3 regions of the Bacillus altitudinis genome follow, and region 3 is predicted to be linked to each of the others. Evidence: predicted binding sites of a transcription regulator. Region 3 holds the regulator's gene; each other region holds the start of a gene.

Region 1 (4,844 bases), 700 kb from region 3:
TTTGTCTTATGGAAGCTGAGTAAAACAGATATGCTGACTAGCTTTGTCGGCACTGCCCCCGGCGGTCTTTCCGCTATGCCGGGCATCGCCCAAGAGGTTGGAGCAAATACAGCTGTAGTAAGTCTCGTACAAACGATACGTGTGTTAATGGTCGTACTGACCATTCCATTTACGGTATTTTATTTAAATACAAAAAGCCAATCAGATGCGGTAGTCGCCCAAGGCAGCGCCTTCTCATCAGGCGTTTTCACAATATCAAACATTTCTTGGACTGCTGCACTCATTTTAGGGGCATGGCTGATGTCACGCCTAGCTGTGCGTCTTCACTTTCCTGCCCCTTGGCTCATCGGCAGTATGTTAGGTGTGGCAGCTCTCCAAGTAGGGGCAGGCGCCTTGACAGGTCATGATTTGATTCCTTACTGGCCAGCCCAAGCGAACATTGCGTCACAGGTATTTCTAGGGGCAACCATCGGGTCAAAAATGAATAAACAAATGTTTGTCGGGCTAAAAAATACCTTGATTGTGGCCGTCGTCAGCTCAGCCGGATTGATTGCCGCGACCGTTCTCAGTTCAATTGCCATTGCAGAAATAACAGGTATTTCTGTCATTACGGCCATTCTTGCTTTTTCGCCTGGCGGTATTGCAGAAATGGCCACAACAGCTGTTACACTTCATGAGGATTCCACCTTTGTTGTGGCTGTACAAGTCGTTAGAATTATTTTGGTCATCGCCATGCTACCACCGTTTTTTCGTTTCTTACATCATGTCTGGGCAAAAAGACAGACTGATTATAAAGCCGCTAAATAGAAAGAGCCGCTTTGCATAAGCAGAGCGGCTTTCAGATTGTCTGACAACGGGCTAAAATGATGTTGATTTTAGCCCGTTGTCTTCTTTTCAGCGTGATAGAAAACCTTTGAAGTCTAGGAAGGTCGAGCACCAGAGCGGAGCGAATTTGACATTCGTGAGCACTGGAGAGCAGACATGACAACGAATGCGAGGGTTTGTCTACACGCTGAGCCGCTTTGCATAAGCAGAGCGGCTCTTTTTTATTCATCATGATTCCTTTTTACACCGACTACTTGATCCTTTGAGATCGTTCCAAAATGCCGGCTGTCAAAGCTATGTATTCGATTATCTCCGATCACGAAGTAATGATTGTTTTGTATGTTCTGACGACCGGTGATGGCTTTCAGCTGAAAATCACCTGTTAGGACGTTGCCCATTTTATGTTTTTTCTGCTCTTTTAAATACGGCTCTTTCCACTTTACACCATCAACAAACAGTTGATCATCTTCATATTTGATTGTTTCTCCTGGAAGCCCAATGACCCGTTTGATCAAGATTTGATTTTTAGGGCCATGAAATAATACATAGTCAAACCGGCTAATTTTCGTGAGTTTTGGCGAGAACTTGTTAATTAATAATTCTGTTCCATCTGTAAATGTCGGGTCCATACTAACCCCTTCTACTTTGTACGTGACAAACATGAAATTCTTTACTTGGAACAACAAGACGATGCATGTAATAATCATGAACCATAGCAATGGCTTCTTTTTCATTAAGAGCCTCCTTTGTCCTCACGCTGACTCATCCGAATATTCAACCTATTTTCTACTCTCTTTCCAACATACCATAATAAAGCAATGACTAGAACCGCAAAAACACTTCTTAACGGATTCTTTACTAAAGCTGAAATGTCATAGCCGATAAAACTAATAATAAAGAGCATGACACACTTCCCTGATAAAGCAGCTAATGAGAACTGCCAGACGCTGATTCTTGATAGACCTGCTACGACATTAACGGCAGCAGAAGGTGTAAAAGGAAAGCAGAGTAAAATAAACAACGGACCAAATCCCCGCTTTTCAACCCAAAGCATTAGCTTTTGAATAGAAGGGTGTCTGCTAATAAAGTTCAACATCCTCATCTGTCCAAATTTTCTGATCAGTAAAAAGACAAGGATAGACCCTGCACTTGCACCAATCCAGGTCAATAAAAAGCCTTCCCATAGCCCAAAAGCATTTGCATTGGCCACCGCAAATGCCACGAGAGGTAAAAACGGTAGAAATGCTTCTATTAAAGGGAGTAATATAGCCACAATGGGTCCAAAAGCCTTGTAGCTTTCAAAAAATGATGTGATATTTTCATGAGTAAATATAGAAAGAAATAATGGCAACTTGTTTGACTCCTTCAAGGTTTGTCTATCTTTCATTTTACATGGAAAACATAAAAATATACAAATGAATCCCTCTCAGCCCCCCCCTTGAGATTTTTTAACTCATCCGATATAATAAATAAGAACAAATGTTCTATATATAAAGAAAGCAGGCATGGACATGACGAGATTATCAAGCGTACAACTTCAGATGATGGAACAAGCCATCTTTCTTCCAATGGTCATCTCCATCCTCAATCGTGATTTGACGCACCTTAAAAAACATCAAACATTCAAACTAAATGAACCATATATTCAGCTAGTCACCTCTTCATTAAAAGAAGCACAAAAAGCCCTTTATCAACTGAAACAACAGTTACGTAAAGAAAAAATGAACGTACAGCAAATTGAACACGATGAAGGATTTACGACATATTTATTTCTGATCAATGGCTATGAAGAAAAGCATAAATATTTTAATCCCCGTATACGTCATCGTGTAGAGGAAATGCTCACCCATTATTTCCTCCATTCAGGAAAATAATATGGTTATATTTTACATTTATAGAAGGAACTCTTCACTTTTTGGCGAATTGATTATTATACCAAAAATTAGGAGGTTCCAACTCATGTTCAAAAAAATAACAGCACTTACCTTAGCAGCAGGATTACTTGTGCCAAGCACAGTGTCAGCATTAGAACCACTGCAAACAGGAAAACAAGCCCCAGCAGCATCTACACAAATAACAAGTGTAGCCTATACAACGGTTTCTATCGTTGGAAAACGAGTAAAGTTTGAAGTGAAAGCACTCGAAAATCCTTTCAACATGAATTACTATAATCGAATTGCTTGGACGAGTACGGACGAAGAGCCAAGTGTATTCAATGACAATATTCTATCGGTCATTGTCGCTAAAAAAACCGGACAGTCTTATCAAGTCTTTTCATACGAAGCGCTCACTTCGGTAAAGGACAAGATTGAATCAGGTCAAAAGGTGTATGGCTGGGCGCTTGCTTTAAATGGTGTGTGGTACCCAACGATGCCTGCAACCCTCTATTATTAAAAAAAGCCTGCCATAGCGGCAGGCTCTTTCTCCATTATGACAATTCGAGCTGTTTTCTCAGCTCTTGTCTCACTTCTTCTAATCCTGGTCCATCTAACTCAAAGTAATACACATTCCCAGGCTGGTAATCGTGCCCTTTTAATTGGATGGTATCCACTGATTTTAATGAACTCAGTAAAGGGAATAGACCGATCAACTGTTTCATGGATAAATTGGTGGAGACGTTATCCCCAAGTGTATCAATGATGTTGTCATAAGACGGTATGGAAGAAATGGATTTTGATTTTTCAAAGATGGCTTGAAGTGCTTCCATTTGGCGCTTTCCGCGCATGAGATCACTATCTGCCTTTCTCGTTCTCACAAACGCTAATGCTTCTTCACCACTGAGCGTATGCGTGCCTGTTTCCACATGAACTTTTCCTTTTGAATCCTTTTCCATTTGTTTTGCAATGCCTTCATCTTCAATCGTTACGTCAATTCCATTTAGCTCATCGACAATGTCTTGAAACGCCTTAAAGTTTCCTGCAATTACATAGTCTACCGGGATGTTTAACAAATTCTCTACCGTTTTGACTGATAAATCTGCACTCCCAAACGCATGGGCATGAGCAATTTTATCATATCCTCTCCCCGGTATATCAACATAAGAATCACGAGGAATACTTAGGAGCTTGATCGTTTTGTCTGTTCGATTCACCGTCGCCAGTAAGACCGCATCACTTCTTGCTTCGTCTACCGTTTCACCTGGACGGCTGTCAATCCCTAAGAGCAGCACCGAAAAGCTATCCTTTCCTGGATCAAAAGCTTTCACACGCTTTTGCGAGGTCTCTCCTCTTTCTAAAGATACTTGCGCTTTATTCGACGCTTTTGAAATTTTATAGTATGCATATCCTGTGACAGATACAGCCATAACCATGACAAATGCCATGATAAACAGCACGACTTTCACCCAAGGTCTTAGCCTTCTTTTTGATCTTGTTTTCTCCTTCATCCTTTCCGAACCCTCACTCTATCTTAGTCTCACAATGTAGGTTCCACTATAACATATTTTGATGAAAGTTTCCTGCACGCAACATATTTTTATGTATCCACAATAAAAAACTGCTCGATAGGAGCAGCTTTTCATCCATTACTTTTGTTCAATTCCTTTTTTCACTTCATCAATCATCGCATTCAATGATTCAAGGCCGCCGCCTGCTAAATACCACATGTCAGAGTTTAAATACACCACATGATTGTTTTTAACCGCTTTGACTGATTTCACATAATCATTTTCAACAAGCTGTTTCGCAGACGTTTCTTCTCCAATCGCCGCACCGCGATCCACGACAAATAAGTAATCTGGATTCGTTTTGACCATATACTCATACGAAATGCTTTGTCCGTGTTTATCAGATGGCTCTAGCTTTTGATCTGCTGGTGTGATCCCAAATACATCATGGATCAGACCATATCTTGACTTAGGACCAAATGCCGTCATTTTGCTGTCGTTCGCCATGATGACGAGACCATTTTTCTTTAACTCTTTTGCTTGTTTCTTTAATGCATCTACTTTTTGATCAATAGCAGAAAGTTCTTTTTTGACTTTGTCTTCCTTATCAAAAATCTTCCCTAACGTCTCAGCA
Region 2 (4,844 bases), 1.1 Mb from region 3:
TCTCATTAAAACAAGAAGAATCTGTTCATGATGAAAAAAAGGAAGAGTGCGATGACTTTGCTCCGGCAGTATATGATGATTTGACTTATAAAGCAGATGGCAGAGGTTTTTTAGACGGGCGGCTGACGCAAATTGTGCAAATCGATGTCTGCTCAGGGGAGGTAGAGACGGTTACGAGTGAGCAGCAGCATCATGTGAATCATGTCGTCTCTCCTTGCGGGAAGTGGCTCGCCTATATTCAATCCAACCCGCAGACGTTTTACATAAGTGATATCTGTCTCCTGTCATTAGAGGACGGTACATCCAAGAAAATCACCCAATCAACAGGCGCTTACTCGACCGTATCATTTTCTCCAAATGGAGAAAGCCTTTTGTACATTGGACACGAGCGTGAATTTCAGAATGCAACCTTCCCATCATTGTGGCTGTATGATCTGAAGGAGAAAAAGACCGTTCAACTGTCAGAAATGCTCGATATGTATGTTGGTAACTGTATGGCAGGGGATAGTGTCATGGGTGAAGCCAATCAGCTTCCACAATGGACAAAGGATAGTCAGGGGTTTTATGCGCTTGTTTCTGATCAAGGGAGTACCGGAATTTATTATTTCTCTATTGAAGGTTTAGCCTATCCCGTTCGTTTAGAGGCAGAACATGTGACGAATTTCAGTCTTCATCCAGATGAATCAAAAATGCTGATCAGCCGTCTTTCACCTGTCTCGCCTAGTGAGCTGTATGAGCTGACTTTAGGGGAATCCTCACTCAAGCAAATCACGTTTGAGCATGATGACTTTCTAAAGGAACATGTCATATCCGAACCTGAACCAATTTCTTTCCAGTCAAAAGAAGGAGACGTTGTACATGGCTGGTTTATGAAGCCTGCTCAGATGGAAGAGGGGAAGACATATCCACTTATCTTAGAAATTCATGGCGGGCCGCATGCGATGTACGGTCATACGTATTTTCATGAATTTCAAATGCTCGCCGCTGAAGGGTATGCGATTGTTTACATAAACCCTCATGGCAGTCATGGATACGGACAGATGTTTACAGACCGGGTAAGAGGCAGCTATGGTGACGTTGATTATGAGGATGTCATGCTGGCTGTTGATCATGTGCTCGAAGCCTATGACTTTCTTGATGAAACAAGGCTTGGCGTAACAGGCGGCAGCTATGGCGGTTTTATGACCAATTGGATTGTCGGACAGACAGACCGTTTCCGTGCAGCTGTTACACAGCGTTCCATTTCAAACTGGATTAGCTTTTATGGCATCAGTGATATCGGCTATTTCTTTACAAAATGGCAGGTGGATGGGGATATTTATGATTCGGTTGATAAGCTATGGGATCGTTCGCCGCTAAAGTATGTAAAACAGGTGAACACACCGCTCCTCATCCTGCACAGTGATGAAGACTACCGCTGCCCAGTCGATCAAGGAGAGCAGCTTTTTGTGGCATTGAAGGAGCTTGGAAAAGACACGAGATTAATCAAGTTTCCTAAGGCTTCTCATGATTTATCCAGAAGTGGCCACCCTGGGCAGCGTATTCAAAGACTGACCTTTATTCAAGAATGGTTTAGAGAGAAGTTATCCTAATCAAAAAACGGCCCTGATTGGGTCGTTTCAGCGTGTAGACAAACCCTCGCATTCGGTGTCAGTCCTGCGTTCCGGTGCTCACGAATGTCAAATTCGCTCTGCGCCAGTACTCGTCCTTCCTAGACTGCAAAGGTTTTCTATCACACTGAAAAGAAGACAAAGGGCTAAAATTAGCCCTTTGTCAACAATTAAAAAACGACCCAGTAAGGGTCGTTTTCATGTCATATATGAATTAGAAAACCTGTTCAACTTCTACAACGCCAGGTACTTCTTCTAATAATGCGCGCTCAATACCGGCTTTCAATGTAATGGTTGAACTTGGGCAGCTGCCGCATGCACCAAGAAGGCGTAATTTCACAATGCCATCTTCAATGTCTACAAGCTCACAGTCTCCACCATCACGTAATAGAAATGGACGAAGTTTGTCCAGTACTTCCTGTACTTGGTCTTTCATTTCGACTTCAGTCATTAGATATAATCGCTCCTTTCACAACATATCACCATTATATTCATCTGGACGATAAAAATCTATTGATTGGTTTCAAAGTTTCCTTCTCATTATAGCACAATCTCATCTTGAAACAAAAAGTGATTTTGACTTTTTTCATACAGAAAATTCAGCTAAAATAAAGAAAGAATAGGGGGCTTGTCAAATGAACAAAACCGTTGACCTTTATGTATATGGAAGAGATGTCCTGTGCGCTAGTTGCGTGAATCTGCCTTCTTCAAAAGATACATTTGAGTGGCTAGATGCAGCATTAAAACGAAAATATCCAAATCAGCCGTTTCGCATCACATATATCGATATTGAGCACCCGCCTGAAAACGAACGCCAAAAAGAATTGTCTGAACGAATTCTTGATGATGAATTCTTTTATCCGCTTGTCCTTGTTGAGGATCAAATTGTTGGAGAGGGCAATCCGAAATTAAAAGATATTTATCAAGAAATGGAGAAATACGGGTACGAAGAGAGCAGTGAATGAGCTGTTCTTTTTTTAGGAAAATAAACAGAACAAACGTTCCTTTTTAGGTTGATTTAGAACGTTTGTTCGTTTATAATGAGATGAAAGGAGCGTGAGCATCATGAATTATTTACTAAAACAATCTCTTCATCAACAAATACCGATTGATATGATTTATATGAAGAAAAATGGAGAGTGCTCGAAACGAAAAATCATTGTACATCGTCAAACTGAACAGTTCATACAAGCGTATTGTTTATCGAAGAAGACGATCAGAACGTTTCGTAAAGACTGCATCCTTGCGCTTGCTCCTATCAAAGTGAACCATTCATCGGTACATGCCGTTTCATAATAAAAGCTCCTTCATTAGAAGGAGCTTTGAGAAAAAATTCACATCATTTTATCCATTGTGATGCTTGTACATCCAAAGAAGTCCAGATTTTAAGAGTCTTGGAACACGACCAACAAGTGGACGATCCGCCACTAAGCCAAAGCCGGCTTTTTTCCCTAAAGAGCCGAGTACGCCTTTTAACTTAAACTGTGGGTAAGCCTCAGGAAGCGGTTCGTTCTTCCAGCGTTTCTGTAGAGATTGCACAATTTGCTCTGCCTGTGCCTCGGCAAGCTGTGCACTTGGTGCATGAGGCAAGCTTGCGCAGTCACCTACGACATAGACATGCTCATCTCCAGGGAGATTGTGATGAGGAGTTAAGACGACACGGCCTTGTGCATCTTTTTCAACATCCATATCTCGCACGACTTTACTTGGCTGAATTCCTGCTGTCCACACGATGACATCTGCTTCAATGGCATCGTCATGGTTGTACACAACTCCTTCTTCAACCTTCGTAATATTGGCGCAGTTAATGATCTTTACATCGTTTTCTTCAAACCATTTTTGTACATATAAACTTAATCTTTTTGGGAAACTGGAAAGAATCAGTTCTCCGCGGTCAAAAAGAATGATGTTTAAATCAGAACGGCTTTCACGCAGTTCACTGGCCAGCTCTACCCCGCTAAGTCCAGCACCGACGATACCAACCGTTGCACCTGCACTCAAATTGTTTAATTTGTTATACGCAAGCCTTGACTGATCAATGGTTTGAATGCTGTATGTATGTTCTTTCGCCCCAGGGACATTGTGATACTTGTCCTCACAGCCGAGTCCGATTACCGTATCATCATATGGAATCGGTTCACGGTCGCTAAATAAGATCTGTTTGTTTTCAATATCAATTTTTTCTACTTCCCCGTATTGAATATCCAGCTTCGGATGCTCTGGAAAAGATACTCGAATGTGATGATCAGAGATCGTTCCAGCAGCAAGTGCATAATATTCTGTTTTTAAACAGTGGTAAGGATTTCGATCAATTAATGTGATAGTAACATCATCAGGTAATTGATTTGGCAATAAGCGGTGGAGAACCCGCATATTCCCGTAACCTCCGCCGATCAAGACTAAATTTTTCATGACGATTCTCCTTTTCCCCCTAGACATTGAAAAACACTTATACTAAAAAACTTTAAGTTAAAATACCAAATAAAATTATATCGAATTTACTGTGAAACCACAATAATTGTTTCAAAATAACCTACATATTCATTACTTAGTCCTAAATAGTAAAACATTTTACGGGGAATAGGCGTAACGATTTATTGAAGCTCATGTTTTGACTAATAGAAGGAATTTCGGTAGGATAGTAAGGCAAATGTGAGGTGAAGCACAGTGTTTCCACTGATCGAATTTTGTGTAAGTAATCTTGCACAAGGGTCTCAAGAAGCAAAAGAGAAGCTAGAAAAAGACCCAAACTTAGATGTAATGGAATACGGCTGTTTAAGCTACTGCGGCAAATGTATGGACTCCCCATTTGCTCTTGTGAATGGAGAATTTGTTTCTGGAGAAAATGCAGAGCAGCTAGTCGAGCGTATTTATGCTTTTATAGAGGAAAACGACATGTTTTAAATGCACCACATGGGTCATGAGGTGCATTTTTTTCATATATTAAGTTTCCATTTTTCAGGAAAAAATGTAGAAAGCGCATCCAATATGTTATGCTAATAAAATATCATCAAAATGAAGCATCACACGAGAGAAAAAGAGGCATATGCATAATAAAAGCCCTTTGCCATGGCAGCAAAGAGCTTCTATGTATGAAAAACGGGGGATGATAAGATTGTCTCCTGAATCGACTCCTTTTATACTATAAAGAAACAACATTTTTGGAGGACGCTCATGACATCATTTCAATTCACGAAAATGCACGGACTAGGAAACAATTATATATACGTCAAT
Region 3 (4,844 bases):
TAAAGAATGGTACTTGTTTTGCAATGCCATTTAATACTTCTCCAGAAGAAGCACGAGAGGCAAGGCTTGAACCTGCTTCATAAACAGGAACCTCTTGATCCCAATTCTCAGGAAGTTTCCCTTCAATCGCAAGCTTCAGCTGAGCTGCTAGTTCTGGATATTCTTTTTCATATTGCTCAAACAGTTCATTCCACGCTGCTTCTTTTTTCTGTCCAGCGTCTTTAACAGCTGTTTTGAAATGATCGTACACTTCAGAAGGTACATGGAAATCTTCTTCAAACGTCCAAGAATAAGCTTCCTTCGTTAGCTTCGCTTCCTCACTGCCAAGCGGTGCACCGTGCACCCCAGACGTTCCCGCACGGTTTGGAGATCCGAAACCGATTGTCGTCTTCACTTCAATAAGTGTAGGTTTGTCTGTACTTTGTTTGGCTTTTTCAATGGCAGCCGTCACTTCGTCAATGTTATTGCCGTCTTTTACATAAAGAACTTCCCAATTCATCGCTTCAAAACGATTCTTCACATTTTCAGAGAAAGAACGATCGAGGTCGCCATCTAAAGAAATGTCGTTTGAATCATAAAGAACAATTAAACGGCCTAAGCCTAAATGACCAGCAAGTGAAGCAGCTTCAGAGGAAATGCCCTCCATTAAGTCTCCATCTCCGCAAATGCTGTATGTATAGTGATCCACAACATTAAAGTTGTCTTTGTTATACGTTTCTGCAAGATGTCTTTCTGCAAGTGCCATTCCTACAGCCATCGCAATCCCTTGTCCTAAAGGACCTGTTGTCGCATCTACGCCCTCAGTATGTCCAAACTCAGGATGTCCAGGTGTTTTGCTTCCCCATTGGCGGAATTGTTTTAAATCTTCGATGCTCAGATTGTATCCGCTTAAATGAAGCATGCTATATAAAAGCATAGAGCCATGTCCCGCAGATAACACAAAACGGTCTCTGTTAAACCAATTTGGATTTTGCGGACTTACGTTTAAGTGATTCGTCCATAAAGCGTACGCCATTGGTGCAGCGCCCATCGGCATTCCAGGGTGACCGGAATTCGCTTTTTCAATTGCGTCTATGGAGAGAGTACGTATTGTTGCAATAGATTTCAATTCAATCGTTTCCATATAAATCCCCTTCCGTATCTTGTGTACACCATTATCATAAATCTACTGTCCTTTTTTCACAACTATTTCACGCCGAAAAAGAAGGATTTTGTCACATTTAGTTTATCGATCACCTAAAAACTTATACAAATATGAAAAAAGATGAGAATATTCCTCCCATCTTTTCAAAAATCAAGAAATGATGACCTTTAATGAAGATTCTGGTCTCTTTCTCTTTTTAATTTTTCTGGTGTGACATCGTTTCCTTCTGGATCGACGATTTTCACGGTTTTAAGTGTATTTTTCATAGAAGAACGAAAAGCCTTTAAATATTCCTCTCTTAATTGCTTTTGTTCTGTTTTCTCAGCGTCCGACAAACCGGCCTCTTTCGACTTTTTTGAAAGCTCATTGATTCTTGCAAGCTGTTCTTTAGAAATCATGACAAACTCCTTTAAAACATTTTCTCTACATACTACTAAATATCAGTCATTTTTACAACAAATCACGCTTTAAGTCGCAAGCCCTTTTTCATATTCTTGGTACCTTCTATGGACGGTTGCTTTTGAAATGTCAAAACCAAGTGCCTGCAATGTCACTGCAATTTCAGCGAATGTCATGTTATTTTTTCTTAATCGAACAATTTCAGAAATCGGTACTTCAATACGTTCGCGGCCAGGCGCCTGTTCTTGGTGTTTTAAATTCAGTTCGGGTTGATACCCTCGCTCAACAGCTTTTTTCATCCCACGCTTAATTTTCAAATTATGAATTTTCCGCTGATACTCTTCTACAACGCCTACAATTTCAATGACCATTTCGTCTGCTTCTGAAAGCTCAAGCTCTCCTCTATGAAATACGCTGTACACCTTGACTTTCTCTTTAAACAGACAATGAAGAAGAGCGATTTTCGCCTGCCCTCTTCCAAGGCGTGTCTCATCTTGAATGAGAACAGCATCGATTTCTTCCTCTTTCAGCGTAGCCAGCATGTCAAAAACACCGTCACGATCAAGATCGTATCCACTCGCTTTTTCTTTAATCACTTTGACTACATTCATCTTGTGCGCTGCAGCTAAAGCAAGCAGTTCTTCTTCTTGTCTTTTAAGCGAGGTTTCTTGCTCTTCTTTGGCAGTACTTACTCTCGCATAAATGATTGCATTCATGTCTTCAATCGACCTTTCTACTGTACTGTTGCAAGTTGATATACGACTGGATGCTCTTTTTTAACTGGAATGACAAGGATGTCTCCAGGCTGGATGTCAGTTGAAGCGAGATCATTGTGTTCAGTTACCCAGTCAATAAAAGCATTTTTATCGATCGATTTACTGTCGTTTACTTGATCAGCTAATCCCCAAAGAGTATCACCTGATTGAACCTCTATTTTAACATATTGATTTGGATCATTATGGCTAGTGACTGCAATAAGTGAGAGAAATATGCCAACGATGAATGAGAATAGCCCAATAAAAATAATAGATTCCTTTAACCTCATAATGTCATCTCTCCTAATAGAATGTGTGTTCGTTCTTTCTGACACTCATTATAAATACGAACAAACGTTTCTGTCAAACGTTTTTTTCGAACCTATGTTTGTACTGTTAGGAAAAACATGCTATAATTTCTTTAAAATTGACGTTTTGAGGTGCAAAAGATGACGAAGCTATCAAAAAGACAACTCGATATCCTGAAATTCATAAAAGAAGAAGTAAAAAGCAAGGGTTATCCCCCATCCGTTCGTGAAATTGGCGAAGCTGTCGGTCTAGCATCAAGTTCAACTGTCCATGGACATTTAGCTAGACTAGAAACGAAAGGTTTAATTAGAAGAGACCCAACGAAACCTAGAGCGATCGAAGTACTAGATGAAGAGGAAATGAATATTCCAAAGAGCGCTGTAATGAATGTTCCAGTCATCGGAAAAGTCACAGCAGGCTTGCCTATCACGGCTGTTGAGAATGTAGAAGAATATTTCCCACTTCCAGAAACTTTTGCAGCGCCAGATGAACAAGTATTTATGCTTGAAATTATGGGAGAAAGTATGATCGATGCAGGTATTTTGGACAAAGACTACGTCATTGTGCGTCAGCAAAGCACTGCCAACAATGGAGATATTGTGGTGGCTATGACAGAAGAAGATGAAGCAACAGTGAAACGTTTTTATAAGGAAGATACACACTTTAGATTACAGCCCGAGAATCCATCAATGGAACCGATTATTTTACAGAATGTGAGTATACTAGGTAAAGTGATTGGCGTATTTAGAAATATTCATTAAAAAAAGCCGGTATTTCATCAACGTTTGATGAGAGCCGGCTTTTTCTTTTATGAACAAGAATATGCAAGAATACTAGAGCTTGGGAACGAGCCAAATGTAAAGTTCGGCCATATGAAACCCGTTGTACGGCCAAAAGGCTGCGAGGAAAGAACATACATGAGAAATACTTGACCGTTTCTAAGGAACACAATGGTCCACCTTCTATTACATCCAGCTGCAAATTGAACCGTTTGCTGGCTTCCGCCTACACTCTGCCCTGCAATGAGCGGCTGCATACTTTGAGGCTGAGAAACTGCTTGTTGATATTGCGAGATGATATGCTGCGGCGGGGCTGGCGGGACCGATTGTCCTCCTGCTCCTTGCCCTTGCCCAGTCCCTCCGAATGGCAAGCCGGGAAATCCTCCAACTTGAGAAATAGGAAACGCCGGCATGCTTTGTACCTGCCGATCGTACAAGTACCCATTCCACGTACCTTCATATGGATTATACATATTAAACACCACTTTCTTAGACATTCATCACGACAGTATATGTCATACATAAAAAAAGAGTGTTGAAGAGACAAATAGAAATCTTTCCAAAAGACGTTTTATTCTTCTTTAGAACGGTTAAATATTAATGAGGAAGAAAAAAATAAAAAAATGAAAACTTTTTGTCTCCCTCAAACGTTATATATGTAGAAAGAAAAGAAATAAAAAACATTTAGATTTAATACTTGTAATATCTCTGTAACTATTGTAACATTTGTAACATAAGAAGTTTTCATTGAGAAAAGGAGGCAATCGCCTTGAAAAAATTATTTGTTTTATTAACCGCTATTATGCTTATGATCTCATTACAAACAACAACACTGGCCGCTTCCAAAAAATCAGCCGCTTTGACAAATAAAGAAGCGTTACATATTGCCCTTGATGCAAGAGAACACTTTTGGAGTGCGATGTCAGGCTACAACATTAAAGAGCATTCAGATTACAAATTAAAATCATTTACTTATAAAGATATGACTTACAACTACCTGTCTAAAACATTTGATACAAAGAAAAAACTAAACAGCTATCTATCTCAAGTGTTCACAAAAGATGCCATTACTCACGGTTTAAAAGACTATCAGTTCATCGTTCATAAAGGTAAAATGGCTGTGCCAGTTGGTGACGGAGACAATATGCTTAATTGGGATAAGGCAACACCTAAACTCGTCTCTAAGAAAAGTACAATCCGCACATACGAATTCACAGTCCCAACACTTGATGGACGCAAAGTAAAACGTACTGTCACTTTCGAGAAAGTACAAAAGGATTGGAAAGTAACAAAAATTGACGCTGTGATCTAAATAAAAACCAGGCCGTTTACTAGGCCTGGTTTTTATATGGATGAAAATTCAGTCATACGATCTAAAGCGTGAGCAAGTGATGAAGCCGTTTGAAATTCATTAAAAGGCAGTCCAAGCTGTACAGCCGTTTGAGCAATTTCTGGTCT

What was found. Region 3 encodes LexA, which represses DNA repair genes until DNA is damaged. Its sites were predicted from a motif close to CGAACATATGTTCG; they were not measured.
Region 1: a site for LexA is predicted at 2,298-2,311, ahead of ID12_RS09945 (YhjD family protein). Genes of this name have one in related genera too.
Region 2: a site for LexA is predicted at 2,631-2,644, ahead of ID12_RS00745 (WYL domain-containing protein). Genes of this name have one in related genera too.

Annotation. Positions count from the first base shown of each region.
Region 1 is NZ_CP009108.1:1,978,444-1,983,287, reverse strand. Features, by position in the region: gene ID12_RS09960 (AbrB family transcriptional regulator) at 1-807, shown strand, start outside; gene lepB (signal peptidase I) at 1,047-1,559, opposite strand; gene ID12_RS09950 (TVP38/TMEM64 family protein) at 1,559-2,176, opposite strand; gene ID12_RS09945 (YhjD family protein) at 2,337-2,699, shown strand; gene ID12_RS09940 (hypothetical protein) at 2,785-3,219, shown strand; gene ID12_RS09935 (LCP family protein) at 3,254-4,210, opposite strand; gene ID12_RS09930 (siderophore ABC transporter substrate-binding protein) at 4,349-4,844, opposite strand, start outside.
Region 2 is NZ_CP009108.1:133,180-138,023, reverse strand. Features, by position in the region: gene ID12_RS00760 (S9 family peptidase) at 1-1,592, shown strand, start outside; partial or broken gene ID12_RS00755 (NifU family protein) at 1,825-2,124, opposite strand; gene ID12_RS00750 (YuzD family protein) at 2,246-2,575, shown strand; gene ID12_RS00745 (WYL domain-containing protein) at 2,676-2,906, shown strand; gene ID12_RS00740 (NAD(P)/FAD-dependent oxidoreductase) at 2,955-4,022, opposite strand; gene ID12_RS00735 (YuzB family protein) at 4,278-4,514, shown strand; gene dapF (diaminopimelate epimerase) at 4,785-4,844, shown strand, end outside.
Region 3 is NZ_CP009108.1:2,673,772-2,678,615, reverse strand. Features, by position in the region: gene tkt (transketolase) at 1-1,123, opposite strand, end outside; gene ID12_RS13430 (DUF896 domain-containing protein) at 1,312-1,542, opposite strand; gene ID12_RS13425 (YneB family resolvase-like protein) at 1,612-2,259, opposite strand; gene yneA (cell division suppressor protein YneA) at 2,277-2,588, opposite strand; gene lexA (transcriptional repressor LexA) at 2,748-3,368, shown strand; gene ID12_RS13410 (hypothetical protein) at 3,416-3,859, opposite strand; gene ID12_RS13405 (IseA DL-endopeptidase inhibitor family protein) at 4,156-4,698, shown strand; gene ID12_RS13400 (STAS domain-containing protein) at 4,731-4,844, opposite strand, start outside.